Regions from separate parts of the Mesorhizobium sp. B2-1-3 genome, predicted to be linked through region 1. Evidence: riboswitches for the same ligand, from Rfam matches in the RefSeq annotation. Region 1 holds a riboswitch; the other holds the start of a gene.

The links. A riboswitch is a leader RNA that binds a small molecule or an ion and turns the genes downstream of it on or off. The one in region 1 is predicted to bind S-adenosylmethionine.
Region 2: another riboswitch for S-adenosylmethionine. It lies ahead of FJ973_RS24485 (homoserine O-acetyltransferase); the one in region 1 lies ahead of FJ973_RS21755 (O-succinylhomoserine sulfhydrylase).

Annotation. Positions count from the first base shown of each region.
Region 1 covers NZ_VFWL01000014.1:88,406-96,092, forward strand. Annotated here, with positions in the region: gene FJ973_RS21750 (BrnA antitoxin family protein) at 1-124, shown strand, start outside; gene FJ973_RS21755 (O-succinylhomoserine sulfhydrylase) at 146-1,333, opposite strand; SAM riboswitch at 1,391-1,468, opposite strand; gene FJ973_RS21760 (2'-deoxycytidine 5'-triphosphate deaminase) at 1,546-2,640, shown strand; gene FJ973_RS21765 (ABC transporter substrate-binding protein) at 2,739-3,512, shown strand; gene araD1 (AraD1 family protein) at 3,561-4,553, opposite strand; gene mmsB (multiple monosaccharide ABC transporter permease) at 4,752-6,044, opposite strand; gene mmsA (multiple monosaccharide ABC transporter ATP-binding protein) at 6,041-7,573, opposite strand; gene chvE (multiple monosaccharide ABC transporter substrate-binding protein) at 7,672-7,687, opposite strand, start outside.
Region 2 covers NZ_VFWL01000018.1:32,303-39,989, reverse strand. Annotated here, with positions in the region: gene FJ973_RS24500 (PfkB family carbohydrate kinase) at 1-71, shown strand, start outside; gene FJ973_RS24495 (prephenate/arogenate dehydrogenase family protein) at 68-1,003, opposite strand; gene hisC (histidinol-phosphate transaminase) at 1,010-2,119, opposite strand; SAM riboswitch at 2,256-2,333, shown strand; gene FJ973_RS24485 (homoserine O-acetyltransferase) at 2,453-3,622, shown strand; gene metW (methionine biosynthesis protein MetW) at 3,681-4,295, shown strand; gene FJ973_RS24475 (DUF1194 domain-containing protein) at 4,407-5,210, opposite strand; gene FJ973_RS24470 (ABC transporter ATP-binding protein/permease) at 5,316-7,139, opposite strand; gene FJ973_RS24465 (methyltransferase domain-containing protein) at 7,279-7,687, opposite strand, start outside.

The DNA.
Region 1 (7,687 bases):
TGCGCGACCCAAACGTGCGGTACAGTTGCGCCTCGACGCCGATGTTGTCGACCGTTTCAGGGCCGGTGGTGATGGCTGGCAGACGCGCATGAACGAAGCGTTGCGCAAAGCGGCAGGCCTGTAATCCTCGGTCTGCCACCAGTCCTCATCGGGCCTTCAACGCCTGCGCGATGTCGTCCAGCAAATCGTCGGTATCTTCCAACCCGACCGACAGCCTGAGCGTGCCGGGTCCGATGCCGAGCTCGGCGCGCGCTTCGTCGCTGAGGTTCTTGTGCGTCGTCGTCGCCGGATGGGTGATCAGGCTTTTGGCGTCACCGAGATTGTTCGAGATCAGGACGATGTCGAGCGCGTTCTGCAAGGCGAAGGCACCCTGCTTGCCGCCCTTGACGTCAAAGCAGATCAGGGTGGAACCGCCCGACATCTGCTTCTTCACGACGTCAGCCTGCGGATGGTCGGCGCGCCCGGGATAGATCACGCGGGCGATCTCCGGCTGCTCGGCCAGGAAATCGGCGATCTTGCCGGCGCTCTCCGTCTGCTGGCGCACGCGCAGCGGCAGCGTTTCCAGGCCCTTCAGCAGCGTCCAGGCATTGAACGGTGACAGGCTGGGGCCGGTATGGCGGAAATAATCGTGCAGGTTCTCGTCGATCCACTTCTTGTCCGACAGAATGACGCCGCCGAGACATCGGCCCTGGCCATCGATGTGCTTGGTCGCCGAATAGACCACGATATGCGCGCCGAGCTGCAACGGCTTCTGCTGCAGCGGCGTGGCGAAGACATTGTCCACGACCAGCCGCGCGCCGATCGAATTGGCAAGCGAAGCGACGGCGGCGATGTCCACCACCTCAAGCGTCGGGTTGGTCGGGCTTTCCAGGAAAAACAGCTTGGTGTTGGGCCGAACCGCCTTTTCCCAATTGGCGATGTCGGTGCCGTCGACCAGCGTCGCCTCGATGCCGTAGCGCGGCGCCAGCGTCTCGACCACCCAGCGGCAGGAGCCGAACAGGGCGCGCGCCGCAACGATATGATCGCCGGCCTTGACGCTGCACAGGAGGGCTGCCGTCACCGCCGCCATGCCGGACGCGGTGGCGCGCGCGTCCTCGGCGCCTTCGAGCGCGCACATGCGCTTCTCGAACATGTCGACGGTCGGATTGGCGTAGCGCGAATAGATGAAGCCCGGTTCCTCGCCCTTGAAGCGGGCTTCGGCGGCTTGGGCCGTCTCATAGACATAGCCTTGGGTCAGGTATATCGCCTCGGAAGTCTCGCCGAAGCCGGAACGCAGGGTTCCGCCATGCACGAGTGCGGTCTGAGGCTTCCAGTTGCGCGTCTTGCTCGTCATCGTCCTATCCAAACACAAAAAAACCGGCCGCGAAAAAGTCGCAACCGGTCCATGCGGCCTTGCGGCCCGACGGTCCTTTAGCGACTTGTTTAACGTGGCTGCAAGCCGACCGGCCAAATCACCACGGGATAACGACCCTTTAGACCCGCGCCACGCTTGCGTCAATTGCCGGCTTCATTAAGAGATTTGTACCAGCAGAGCGGAGCCAGACTTTGCGGCAGACAGGAATTCTTCCCGATCAGGACATTGCGGCGCTGTTCCAGTCCGGCGCGCTGAAGTCGTCGCGTGCGCTCGACGCCGACCAGATCCAGCCGGCCAGCCTTGATCTGAGGCTCGGCGACAAGGCGTGGCGGGTGCGCGCGTCCTTCCTGCCGGGTCCCAACCACAAGGTCAGTGAAAAACTCGACCGGCTGAAGCTGCACGAGATCAGCCTGGCCGACGGCGCCGTTCTGGAAACCGGCTGCGTCTACATCGTGCCCCTGCTCGAAAGCCTGGCGCTGCCGGCGGAAATTTCGGCGTCCGCCAATCCCAAGAGCTCGACCGGGCGGCTCGATATCTTCACCCGCGTGATGACCGATCGCGGCCACGAGTTCGACAAGATCGCCGCCGGCTATCATGGTCCGCTCTATCTCGAAGTCAGCCCACGCACCTTCCCGATCGTCGTGCGCGCCGGCTCGCGCCTTTCGCAGATACGCTTCCGCACCGGCAATGCGCTGCTCTCGGAAGCAGAGTTGCATCAATTGCACCGGGCCGAAATGCTGGTCGCCACCGAACCGCCGAACATCTCCGGCGGCGGCATCGCATTGTCGATCGATCTCAACGGCGACAGTGACGGGCTGGTCGGCTATCGCGGCAAACACCATACCGGCCTCGTCGATGTCGACAAACGCGCGGCGCAGGAGATCGTCGACTTCTGGGAGCCGATCCACAAGAGCGGCGCCGGCGAGCTGGTGCTCGATCCGGACGAGTTCTACATCCTCGTCAGCCAGGAAGCGGTGCATGTGCCGCCGCTCTACGCGGCCGAAATGACGCCCTTCGATCCGCTGGTGGGCGAGTTCCGTGTCCACTATGCCGGCTTCTTCGATCCGGGTTTCGGCCATTCGGCGGCCGGCGGCACCGGCAGCCGCGCCGTGCTCGAAGTGCGCAGCCATGAGGTGCCGTTCATCCTCGATCATGGCCAGATCGTCGGCCGGCTGGTCTACGAGCATATGCTGAAGCGGCCGCAGGCGCTTTACGGCACCGAGCTCGGCTCGAACTACCAGGCGCAGGGCCTGAAGCTGTCCAAGCACTTTCGCGCCGCGCCCTGAACGCTCATCACCGTCAGGCAAGATACTTGCCTGCGCCGGCTCGCCATGCTTGGCTGCCTCGCCGGCCGCCGACGTGGCGGCGCTCAAGGGGAATGAAAATGCAGATTTCGAAATGGATAATATCGGCGGCGGCCGCCGCCATGCTGACGCTTGGTGCCGGCGCCCTGTCGGCGCATGCGGCGGAGAAAATCAAGATCGGCACCGAGGGAGCCTATCCGCCGTTCAACACCATCACGCCCGACGGCAAGGTCGAGGGCTTCGACATCGACATCGCCAACGCCTTGTGCGCGCAGATGAAGGTCGAATGCGAGATCGTCACCCAGGACTGGGACGGCATTATCCCGGCGCTGCAGGCCAAGAAGTTCGACGCCATCATCGCTTCGATGAGCATCACCGAGGAGCGCAAGAAGCAGGTCGCGTTCACCCACAAATATTATACGACGCCGCTGTCGCTCGTCGCCCTGAAGGACAGCGACATCGCCTCGACCGAACCGGCGGCACTCACCGGCAAGACGGTCGGCGCCCAGGCGGCGACCACGCAGGCCAATTACGCCCAGGACGTCTATGGCAAGGCCGGCGCCGAAGCGAAGCTCTATCCGACCCAGGAAGAGGCAATCACCGATCTCCAGAACGGCCGCCTCGACGCCGTCCTTTCCGACAAGTTCGTGCTGATGGACTGGATGAAGAAGGCGAGCGACGGTTGCTGCAAGATGGTCGGTGACGTCAAGGGCACCGAGACCGAAGCCGGCATTGCCGTGCGTCTCGAGGATACGGCGCTGCGCGACAAGCTCAACGCAGCCATTGACGCCATCGTCGCCGACGGCACCTACAAGAAGATCCAGGACAAGTATTTCGACTTCGATATTTATTGAGATGGAAGCTGCCGATCTCCTCCCACCAGGGAGGAGATCACGCTCATCTCACAGCGCCTTCACCGCCACCTTCACCGGCTGTTCGATTTCGAGCGGATTGCGCAGCGGCAGGCCGAAATCGCCGGCCTCGATCTCGAACACGTCGCCGGCCTCGGTCTTGATGCCGTCGGCGAAGGACAGGGTCGCGGTGCCGAACATGTGCACATGCACGTCGCCCGGCTGGCGGAAAGCCGAATATTTGAAATGGTGGTGTTCGAGATTGGCGATGGTGTGCGACATGTTCGCTTCGCCCGACAGGAACGGCTTTTCCCACATCAACTTGCTGTCGCGCCAGATGCGTGAGGAGCCCCTGATGTCGGCGGGCAGGTCGCCGACCAGGATCTCCGGTCCGAAGGAAGCGTTGCGCAGCTTGGAATGGGCGAGAAAGAGGTAGTTCACGCGTTCGGTCACATGATCGGAAAATTCGTTGGACAGCGTGAAGCCGACCCGGAACGGCGCGCCGTCGTCGCCGATGACATAGATGCCGGCAACCTCGGGCTCCTCGCCGGCATCCTTGGCGAAGGCCGGCGACAGGAGCGCGGCACCCGGCGCCACGGCCATCGTGCCATTGCCCTTGTAGAACCATTCCGGCTGCACCCCGATCTGGCCTTTCGCGGGTTTGCCGCCTTCCAGCCCCATGCGGAACATCTTCATGGAATCGGTGAGCTGCTCCTCGCCGTCGGTGCTGAGCTTCTTGTGCATGGAATCGCGCGTCGCCGCCGAGCCGAGATGCGTTAGCCCCGTGCCGGTCAGATGCAGATGCGCCGGATCGGGATGATTGATCGGCGACAGCAGCCGCCCCTTCTTGTAGGCGGCGTCGAGATCGACGGTCTCGCCAAGTCCCTTGCGTTCGATCAGCGCGGCAAGGCCCACGCCGGTACGAGCGGCTTCCATCGCCAGCGAATAGACGCTGCGCGCGCCGTTGATGATCCGGGTCTTGCCGCCCGTGCGTGCAACGACACGGATTGTCTCGGCGTCGTCGAGAATCTGCGAGATCAGCATGATCAGTCCTCTCTCATATCTTGGCATGGCTGCCTTCTGGCAAACCCTGACCTGCGCGGCTCGGACTGGCCGTGCCACGGGTTGAACTCGTCGTCCGGATTGCGCTCGCGAGCTCGGTCCTGAAGGACTTTTTCAAGCCGGCGAATTGCCGGCAGCGCCGCGACCGTATGCCTCCTGCTTGCCTCGCCTGAAGCCTGTTCAGGCCTTGTTCTTGTTGTAGACGTCGAAGATCACGGCGCCGAGCAGCACCAGGCCCTTGACCACTTGCTGCCAGTCGACATTGACGCCCATGATCGACATGCCGTTGTTCATCACGCCCATGATGAAGCCGCCGACCACCGCGCCGATGACCTGACCGACGCCGCCCATCGCCGAGGCGCCGCCGATGAACACCGCGGCGATGACGTCGAGCTCGCTGCCGAGGCCTGCCGCCGGCACGGCCTGGCCAAGGCGTGCCGCGATGATCAGGCCGCCAAGCGCCGACAGCACGCCCATATTGACGAACACGTAAAGCGTCAGGCGCTCGGTCTTGATGCCCGACAGCTGCGCGGCCTTGGCATTGCCGCCCATCGCATAGATGCGGCGGCCGATCGTCATGCGCTTGGTGACGAAGACGAACAGCGAGATCAGCAGGCCCATGACGAGCAGCACCACCGGCAGGCCCCGATAGCTGGCGAACTGGTAGACCAGGAACAGCGCCAGCGCGCTGCCGACCAGCGTCTTGATGACGAACAGGGTAAAGGGCTCGGCCTCATAGCCGTGGCGTTCGCGTTTGCGTCGCGTCCGCAGCCCGAAATAGGCATAGGCCAGCACGGCGATCAGGCCCAGCACGATCGTCGTCATGTGCAGCGTCAGGCCGCTGCCCATAATCGTCTTGCCGGCTGCATTCACCGTTGGCGGGATCAGCGTCAGCGGTCCGATGACATCTGGAATGAAGCCGGAGCTGAGTGCCTTGAACTCGGGCGGCAGCGGCCCGACCGAAGATCCGCCGCCGAGCAGCGCCTGGCAGATGCCGCGGAAGATCAGCATGCCGGCCAGCGTCACGATGAAGCTCGGTATTCGATGGTAGGCGATCCAGTAGCCTTGCGCCGCGCCGATGAGGCCGCCCACGATCAGGCAGACGATGGAGACCACCAGCGGGTTGCTGAATATGCCGAGAGGCCAGATCACCATCATCATCGCCGCCAGCGCGCCGATGAAGCCGGCCACGGACCCCACGCTGAGGTCGATATGGCCCGATACGATGACCAGCAGCATGCCGAGCGCCATCACGATGATGAAGGAGTTCTGCTGCACCAGATTGCTCAGGTTCACCGGCTTGAACAGCGTTCCCGAGGTGGTGAACTGGAAGAACACCATGATGGCGATCAGCGCCAGGATCAGGCCGTATTCGCGCAGGTTCGTCGCCAGCGCCGATACGGCGATGCGTGGACGCTGCCCTACATCTTCGGCGACGTTGCTTTGCGGGGCGGGGGCGCTTTCCGTGCTCATGCTGCTTTTCCTTCTCCCCGAACGATGGCGCGCATTATTCTTTCTTGGCTTGCGTCCGCCGCGGGCATTTCGCCGACGATGCGGCCTTCGTTCATGACATAGATGCGGTCGGTGATGCCGAGCAGTTCTGGCATTTCCGACGAGATGACCACGATCGCCTTACCTTCGGCCGCAAGGCGCGCGATGATCGTATAGATTTCATATTTGGCGCCGACATCGATGCCGCGCGTCGGCTCGTCCAGGATCAGCACTTCCGGGTCGGCGAACAGCCATTTCGACAGCACCACCTTCTGCTGGTTGCCGCCGGAAAGATTGCCGGTCATCTGATAGACGCTGGAGGCGCGGATGTTGGTCTGCTTGCGATAGTCGTTGGCGACGGCAAGCTCGCGCAAATCGTCGATCACGCTGTGGCGCGACACGCCGCCGAGATTGGCCAGCGTAATGTTGTGCTTGATATGGTCGATGAGATTGAGGCCGTAGGTCTTGCGATCCTCGGTCACATAGGCAATGCCGTGTTCGACCGCCCTGCTCACAGAGGAGACGTCGATCGGCTTGCCCTTGAGCAGCACCTCGCCGGTGATGCGGCGCCCATAGGAGCGGCCGAACAGGCTCATGGCGAATTCGGTTCGCCCGGCGCCCATCAGCCCGGCAATGCCGACCACCTCGCCCTTGCGCACATTGATGTCGATGCCCTTGATCACCTGCCGCTCGGCATGGAGCGGGTGATAGACCGACCAGTTCTTCACCTCGAACACGACCTCGCCGATATCGGGCTCGCGCGGCGGATAGCGGTCGTCGAGCGAACGGCCGACCATCGAGGTGATGATGCGGTCTTCCGAGATGTCCTTCCTGGACAGCGTCTCGATGGTTCGTCCGTCGCGGATGACGGTCACCTTGTCGGCGACCCGGTTCACCTCGTTGAGCTTGTGCGAGATCAGGATCGAGGTCATGCCTTGTCGCTTGAATTCGAGCAGAAGGTCGAGCAGCGCCTGGCTGTCCTTTTCGCTGAGCGACGCCGTCGGCTCGTCGAGGATCAGGAGCTTGACCTCCTTGCTCAGCGCCTTGGCGATTTCGACCAGCTGCTGCTTGCCGACACCGATATTGGTGATCAGCGTCTTGGGGTCCTCCTTGAGGCCCACCTTCTTCAGCAGGGCGCTGGTGCGCGCCTCGTTGGCATTCCAGTCGATGACGCCGTATCGGGCGTGTTCGTTGCCGAGGAAGATGTTTTCGGCGATCGACAGCATCGGCACCAGCGCAAGCTCCTGGTGGATGATGACGATGCCCTTGCGTTCGCTGTCATGAATGCCTTTGAACTGGCATTCCTGGCCCTGAAAGATGATCTGGCCGTCATAGGTGCCGGAGGGATAGACGCCCGACAGCACCTTCATGAGCGTCGATTTGCCGGCGCCGTTCTCGCCGACCACGGCGTGGATCTCGCCTTCCTCGACCCGAAGGTTGACGTTCGACAGCGCCTTGACGCCGGGAAACGTCTTGGTGATGTCCTGCATCTCCAAAATCGTCGAGGCCATGGGTAAAGTGCTCCTGCGAGACCCGCAACAATACCGGGGTCGCTGGTGAACGAAAAGGGGCCCTGCGTTGCGCAGGACCCCTGGCTATACAACCGAATTTACTTCAGTTCGTCG
Region 2 (7,687 bases), on a different contig from region 1:
GCAGGCTGGGCGCGCCCGATCGTGCCGAGACACTGGCGATGATGGCGGCGACCTGGCCTGAAGGAGCCTAGTTTTTCGCCGGATGCTCGACCGCCTGGCGACCGAAATCCGGCACGTCGATGTCCTGGCCGGCCTCGATGATCGAGCGTCGCACGGCGCGGGTGCGGGTGAACAGGTCGAACAGCTTGTCGCCGTCGCCCCAGCGGATCGCCCGCTGCAGAAAAGCCAGATCCTCCGAGAACCGCGCCAGCATTTCCAGGATCGCGTCCTTGTTGTGCAGGCACACGTCCCGCCACATGGTCGGATCGGAGGCGGCGAGGCGCGTGAAGTCGCGGAAACCGGAAGCGGAATATTTGATGACTTCCGTCTTGGTCACCGATTCTAGGTCATCGGCGGTGCCGACGATGTTGTAGGCGATGATGTGCGGCAAATGCGAGACGATGGCCAGCGTCATGTCGTGATGCTGCGGATCCATCGTGTCGATGTTGGCGCCACAACGGCGCCAGAATTCGGAAAGCCTTTCCAGCGCGTCCGGATCCGTGTCCGGCAGCGGGGTGAAAATGCACCAGCGGTTGTCGAACAGATCGGCGAAACCGGCATCGGGCCCAGATTTCTCCGTGCCGGCCAGCGGATGGCCGGGAATGAAATGCACCCCACCGGGTATATGCGGCTGCATCTGTGCGATCACGGAAGCCTTGGTCGAGCCGACATCGGTGACGATGGCGCCCCTCTTCAGCGCCGGCGCGATCTCCTGAGCCACCGCGCCGGACGAGCCGACCGGCACCGAGACGATGACAAGGTCGGCATCGCGGACCGCTTCCTTGGCATCTATGGCGTAGGAGGAGCCCAGCCCAAGCTCTTGCGCCCGCACCAGCGTCGCGGCGCTGCGCGTCGAGATGGCGACATGGCCGGCCAGGCCCTCGCGGCGGATGACGCGGGCCAGCGACGAGCCGATCAGGCCGATACCGACCAGCGCGATCTTTTCGAACATCGGTGATGCCATGGCGTTCTAGCTTTTCAGGAATGTCGTGAGTGCCGCGACAACGCCGCGATTGGCCTCTTCGGTGCCGACCGTCATACGCAGTGCGTTGGGAAAGCCATAGCCCGAAACACGCCGCAGTATGTAGCCGCGCTGGGTGAGATAATCGTCCGCCGCCGCGGCCGAATGCTTGCCGTCGTCGGGAAAATGAATGAGGAGGAAATTGCCGACGCTCGGCGTCACCCGCAACCCGAGCCCGGTCATCTGTTCGCTCAGCCAGGCCAGCCAGGTCTCGTTATGCGCGACGCTGCGCTCGATATGGGCGCGGTCGCGGACGGCGGCGATGCCGGCCTCGATCGCCGTCGCATTGACGTTGAAGGGACCGCGTATGCGGTTGATCGCGTCGACGATGTGCATCGGCCCATACATCCATCCGATCCGCGCCCCGCCAAGTCCGATCTTGGAGAAGGTGCGGGTCATGACCACGTTCTGAGAGCTGCCCGCGAGCTCGATGCCGGCCTCATAGTCGTTGCGCCTGACATATTCGGCATAGGCGGCATCGAGCACCAGAAGCACGTTCTTCGGCAGGCCGGCATGCAGGCGGCGCACCTCCTGGAACGGCACGTAAGTGCCGGTTGGATTGTTGGGATTGGCGAGGAACACGATCTTCGTACGTGGCGTGACGGCCGCCAGGATCGCATCGATGTCGGCGCGCTCCTCGGTCTCCTTGACCGCGACAGGCGTCGCCCCCGCCGACTGGATGTAGATCTTGTAGACCATGAAGGCGTGTTCGGTGAATATGGCCTCGTCGCCGGGGGCGAGATAAGTCTGCGCCAGCAGGCCGAGGATCTCGTCGGAGCCGTTGGAACAGATGATGTTCTGTGCGTTCAGACCATGCACCTCGGCGATTGCTTCGCGCAGGCGCCGGGCGGTGCCGTCGGGATAGACGTCGAGCTTGGCGGCGACCTCGCGCGCGGCCTCGATTGCCTTCGGCGAGGGGCCGAGCGGGTTCTCGTTCGACGACAGCTTGTGGACCTTGTCCACCCCGGCGGGGGCCGAGCTCTTGCCCGGCACATAGGCCTGGATGTCCATGATGCCCGCGCGCGGGGTTGGACGTGCCTTGTCCGAGGTCTGGCTCATATCGCAAAATCCGTCGAGAACGCCTCCATCCTGGAAGCCGCTGCGGAAATACAAGCCATGGCCGGCAATGTCGAGAGGTGGCAGTGGTGCCAGCAAGCGGCATTGACGGCGAGGCAGGTGAGTTCTAGAAGGGCATCGACAGTTCCGTGGTGATTTGGCCGGTCGGCTTGCAGCCACGTTAAACAATTCGCTAAAGGGCCGTTTGCGCGACGTAACCGGCTTTGCGAAGGCAATGCCGGTTTTTTGTTGTCCGCGATCGGCCGGACGAACGCATCGGCGGCGCGGAGATCGGCAGCGATTTCCGCAAAGGCAAGGTGCAGCAAGAGAGACGAGATGGCCGCTCAGCGCGCTGGCAGAACCAACAACGAGGCAGACCAACCGTCGAGCCCGGTCGTGCGCTTCGGCGCCGACAAGCCGCTCAAGCTCGACGCCGGCACGCTGCTGTCGCCGTTCCAGATCGCCTACCAGACCTACGGCACGCTGAATGACGCCCGTTCCAACGCCATTCTCGTCTGCCACGCATTGACCGGCGACCAGCATGTGGCCAGCACCAATCCGGTGACCGGCAAGCCGGGTTGGTGGGAAGTGCTGATCGGGCCCGGCAAGATCATCGACACCAACCGCTTCTTCGTCATCTGCTCAAACGTCATCGGCGGCTGCCTCGGTTCCACCGGTCCGGCCTCCACCAATCCCGCCACCGGCAAGCCCTATGGGCTCGACCTTCCGGTCATCACCATCCGCGACATGGTGCGTGCCCAGCAGATGCTGATCGACCATTTCGGCATCGAAAAACTGTTTTGCGTGCTCGGCGGGTCGATGGGCGGCATGCAGGTGCTGCAATGGGCGTCGAGCTATCCGGAGCGTGTTTTCTCGGCGCTGCCGATCGCCACCGGCGCGCGTCATTCCTCGCAGAACATCGCTTTCCACGAGGTCGGCCGGCAGGCCGTGATGGCGGACCCAGAATGGCATGGCGGCAAGTATTTCGACCACGGCAAACGCCCGGAAAAGGGGCTCGCCGTGGCGCGCATGGCCGCCCACATCACCTACCTGTCGGAAGCCGCCTTGCACCGGAAGTTCGGCCGCAACCTGCAGGACCGCGAAGCTCTGACCTTCGGCTTCGACGCCGACTTCCAGATCGAGAGCTATCTGCGTCACCAGGGCATGACTTTCGTCGACCGCTTCGACGCCAATTCCTATCTCTACATGACGCGGTCCATGGACTATTTCGACCTCGCCGCCGACCATGGCGGCAGGCTGGCCGATGCTTTTGCCGGCACCAAGACACGCTTCTGCCTGGTTTCGTTCACCTCGGATTGGCTGTTTCCGACAGAGGAGAGCCGCTCGATCGTCCATGCGCTGAATGCCGCCGGCGCGTCGGTGTCCTTCGTCGAGATCGAGACCGATCGCGGGCACGACGCCTTCCTGCTTGACGAGCCGGAACTGTTCGCCGCCATCAATGGCTTCATCGGCTCGGCCGCGCGAGCGAGAGGGCTCGGTGCATGACCCCGCAAAATTGCAGACCTGTCCATCAAGGGTCACGCACCACGACAAGGGGCAAGCCATGAGCGTCAACCGCGCCCAGCGCGTCGATCTCGAGGTGATCGCCGGTCTGATCCCGCCGCAATCGCGGGTGCTGGACGTCGGCTCCGGCGACGGCTCGCTGCTCGAGCTTTTGCAGGAAACCAAGCAGATCGACGGCCGCGGACTGGAGCTGTCGCAGCGCGGTGTCAACGAATGCGTGGCGCGCGGCCTTTCCGTCGTTCAGGGCGACGCCGACAAGGATCTCGAATTCTATCCCGACAAGGGTTTTGATTTCGTCGTCCTGTCGCAGACCTTGCAGGCGACCCGCAACCCGAAGCTCGTTCTCGACGAACTGCTCAGGATCGGCGAACACGCCATCGTTTCCTTCCCCAATTTCGGCCACTGGCGGGTGCGCCTGTCGCTGTTCGTCAGGGGCCGCATGCCGGTGACCAAGGACCTGCCCTATTCCTGGTACGACACGCCGAACATCCACTTCTGCACCATCCGCGACTTCGTCAATCTGTGCGAGGAGCTTGGCGCGACCGTGGAAAGGGCGACCGCGCTCGACGCCAACGGCCAGAAGATCGGCCTGTCAATGCCATGGTGGTTCTGGAACTTCTTCGGCCAGCAAGCGGTGTTCTTGTTGAAGCGATAGGGGCCATCCCGGAGGTGGCTATGACACCCCCTTTTCGGGCGAAGTCGAGCTGCAGGCTGATCTCTGCGACGAAGGTCATCAGCAGGTTGGGACGCATAGCCCGGCGAAGGCTCAGCGATCGAGCTCCGGGAAATACGGATCCGACAAGAACCGTCTGTCGCGTTCGCCTTGCAGGCAGTCGATCGGAGCCTCGGCTTCGGCGGGAATGATCCTGGTCTCGTTCTGAACGCCGCTCACTTCGAGGATCAACTTGCGCCGGATCGCCGTCGAGAATTCGGCGGCTGTATAAATCGGCAGCACGAAGGAGCCCGGCCCGCCGGTTACGCACTGGGCGTAATACCGGTCGAGATGGCTGAAGGTGGGCGATGGATTGATCAGGATCGGCAGGCCGTTGATGACGATGCCTCTGGCGTTTGCCGCATCCCGCGTGGCGGTGACGGGCAGCCCGATATTGTTTGGTCCGTCACCGGAAATATCGATGACGCTGCGTTCGCTTTCGTAAGCGGTGCGGTCGAAGAGCCCCGCGCCGAAGGCGAGCGCGCCGGAGATCGACGTGCCGCGGAAGCTGCGGAACGGACGGGCCGCTATCTTGTCGGCAAAGGCGTTGGCGCTCTCGGCGCCGTCGATGACCTGCCAGCCGATGAGCGCGTCGTCGCGCACGGTGCCGGCCCATTCGAAATAGGTGAGCGCGATGCGACCGGCGTTCCCGGCGCGGACCGCCTTGACGAAGTCGGGATGACGCAGCGCCTCCACATAGCCGGCGCGCTGCAGGGCGAACTCCTTCTCGTCCATCGACAATGAGATATCGACCGCCAGCACCAATTCGACGTCAACGGCCAGGCTGTCCGGCGCAGGCGCAGTCACGGCGGCCTCGGTGCAGGCCAGGCAGGCAAGCAGGCTGAGAGCATCAAGCATGGCCGGCTCAAGCTATGTTTCCGGTGCGATCTTCCCTCGCGATCACGGCGAAATAAAGCTGCCACGTGGCGTGGCGCGGGCTGGTCCGAATAGATGCCGGAAGTGCTATTTCTTGGGGCGAGGAGCGGCCGGCGGCGGCTCGATCGCGCCTGCCCTTATGCGCGCGGGCTTCAGAGCCGGCACGCCGGACGCCTTCACGATGGTCAGTGCGCGCGGGAAGAATTGATTGTTGTGCTGGCCGCGGCCTATATTGAAGATCGTCGCCCCGCCCAGCCGCTTCTCCAGCATCGACAACACCCGCCGCAGTGTCGGTCCGTCGAAGGCATCGAGAGCCTCATCGATGATCACCCATTTTGGTTGGCGCAGCACGAGGCGGGCAAAGGCCAGCAGGCGCAGTTCGTCGTCGGCCAGTTCATGCTCCCAGCGCGCGCTGCGGCCGAGCGACGACGACAGGTGTTCCAGGCCGATCTCGGCCAGCACGGCTGAGATATCGGCATCGCTTGCCGGCGCAACCCCGTCCACGCGGTCGAGCACTTCGCGCAGCGTGGCGGTTGGGAAGTAAGGCGTGCGCGGCACGAAGATGGGCGTCTCTCCCGCCGGCATGCCGATGCGCCCGCTCCCCCATGGCCACAGGCCGGCAATGGCGCGAAAGAACAGCGTCTTGCCCGCGCCAGGCTCGCCGGTGAGCATGACGCGTTCGCCGGCGTGGATCTCGACATGCTGGTCGGCGAGCCTCGTGCAGCCCTCCGGCGAGGCCACTTCGAGTTTCTCGAAGGTCAGCTTGCCGTTTGCATTCTCGCCGAATTCGATGCGCCTTTCCTGGCCGTGCAGCACATCGGTCTCATCCAGCGCAATGCGGAAATCGGCGACGCGCATCAGCGTCGCGCGCCAATCGGCGATGCTGCCGATATTGTTGATGAACCAACGCAATGAAGAATGGACCTGATTGAAGGCGCCGACCGCCATCATCAGTCCGCCGAAGCTGATATCGCCCGCGAAATAGACCGGCGAAGCGACCAGGATGGGAGCCACCACGGTGATCCAGCCATAGGTGTCCGTCACCCAGGCGAGATTGATCTGGGCGTTATAGATGCGTCGCATGGCGCCGAGCACGGTGCCCAGGTCGGTTTCCAGCCGCCGCCTGGCATCGGGCTCGCTTCGGGCGAGCGCGATGGCATCGATGTTCTCGTTGACGCGCACCATCGAGGAACGCAGCTCCGCCTCGCGTGTGTAGCGGTCGCTGTTGAGGTGGATCAGTGGCCGTCCGACCAGCCAGCTCAGCCAGGAAGCCGTTCCGGCATAGAGGATGGCCGCCCACACCATGTAGCCCGGTATGGCGAGCGATGTCCCGCCGACATGGAAGACGAAGCCCGAGGACAGCTCCCACAACACGCCGACGAAGGAGGCGAGCAGGATTAGGGATTGCAGCAGGCCAACGCCAAGATCCGTCGACAGGTCGGAAAGATGGCTCGCGTCCTGCTGCATGCGCTGGTCGGGATTGACCCCGATGGCGCCTGCATGCGCCAGGCGAAAAGCGCGCGCCGGCCGCATCCATCCATCGATCAGATCGAGCGTCAGCGCCTCGCGCAGCTTCAGCCGGATCGTCTGATTGAGCCAGGTCTGGCCGACATTGAGCACAAGAAGCCCACCGGCAATCGCGGCAAAAACGGCGAGCTGGTGCAGGAAGGCCTGCATGTCGCGGCGTGCAAGCGCATCGTAGAAAGGCTGGTTCCAGCGGTTGAGCAGAACCTGGCCGATCGAGGTCGCGACAATGACGGCAACCATTCCGATGGAGGCCCAGCGTAGCCCTTTGCGGACCGGCGACCCGGCAAGCGCCAGCTTGATGGTTGCCACCTGATCACGCAGGCTCGAAGCTTCGACCGCAGCGATAGGCCGGGCAGAGGCATCATTGTCCGGATAATCGGCCATGAGCTGAAGTCCTTGCGTTCAAAAGCGGTGCTGAAAACCGGATGAAGTGTAGTGACGCCACCGGTCACTCAGCCAGGCTGCGAGCCCGTCAGCGACAGATAGGTCGCGAAATGCCGTCCGGCGCAAGTTTCTGGCATGATCACGAAGGTGTCATTCGCGGACCCGGCGATGTCGTGCCCCCGGTCTCTATTCGCCGGCCGAGCCGCGTTGCTGCATGCGGCGAAAGCACCGGCACGAAAACCCGTCGGGAAGCGCGCTGGGCGGCCGGCACGCCCTGATAGAGCCGCTTCTGCGCCTCGACCACGATGACGCCGGAAAAGATCGGCCACAGCCGCCGGCCGGCGCGCTCCACCATATTGTGGAAGCGCATCATGAAACGCCGCCGCGATGGCGGAAAGAACAGGGCGTCGGACCAGGCGGCGGGCGTGAAATTCGCCTCGCGCAGCAACTCGGTGAGCTGACCGCGCGAGAACGGCCTGCCATTGCCAAACGGCGTGTGCTCGAACCGCGCCCAGACGCCGCGCCGGTTGGGCACGACGATGACCACC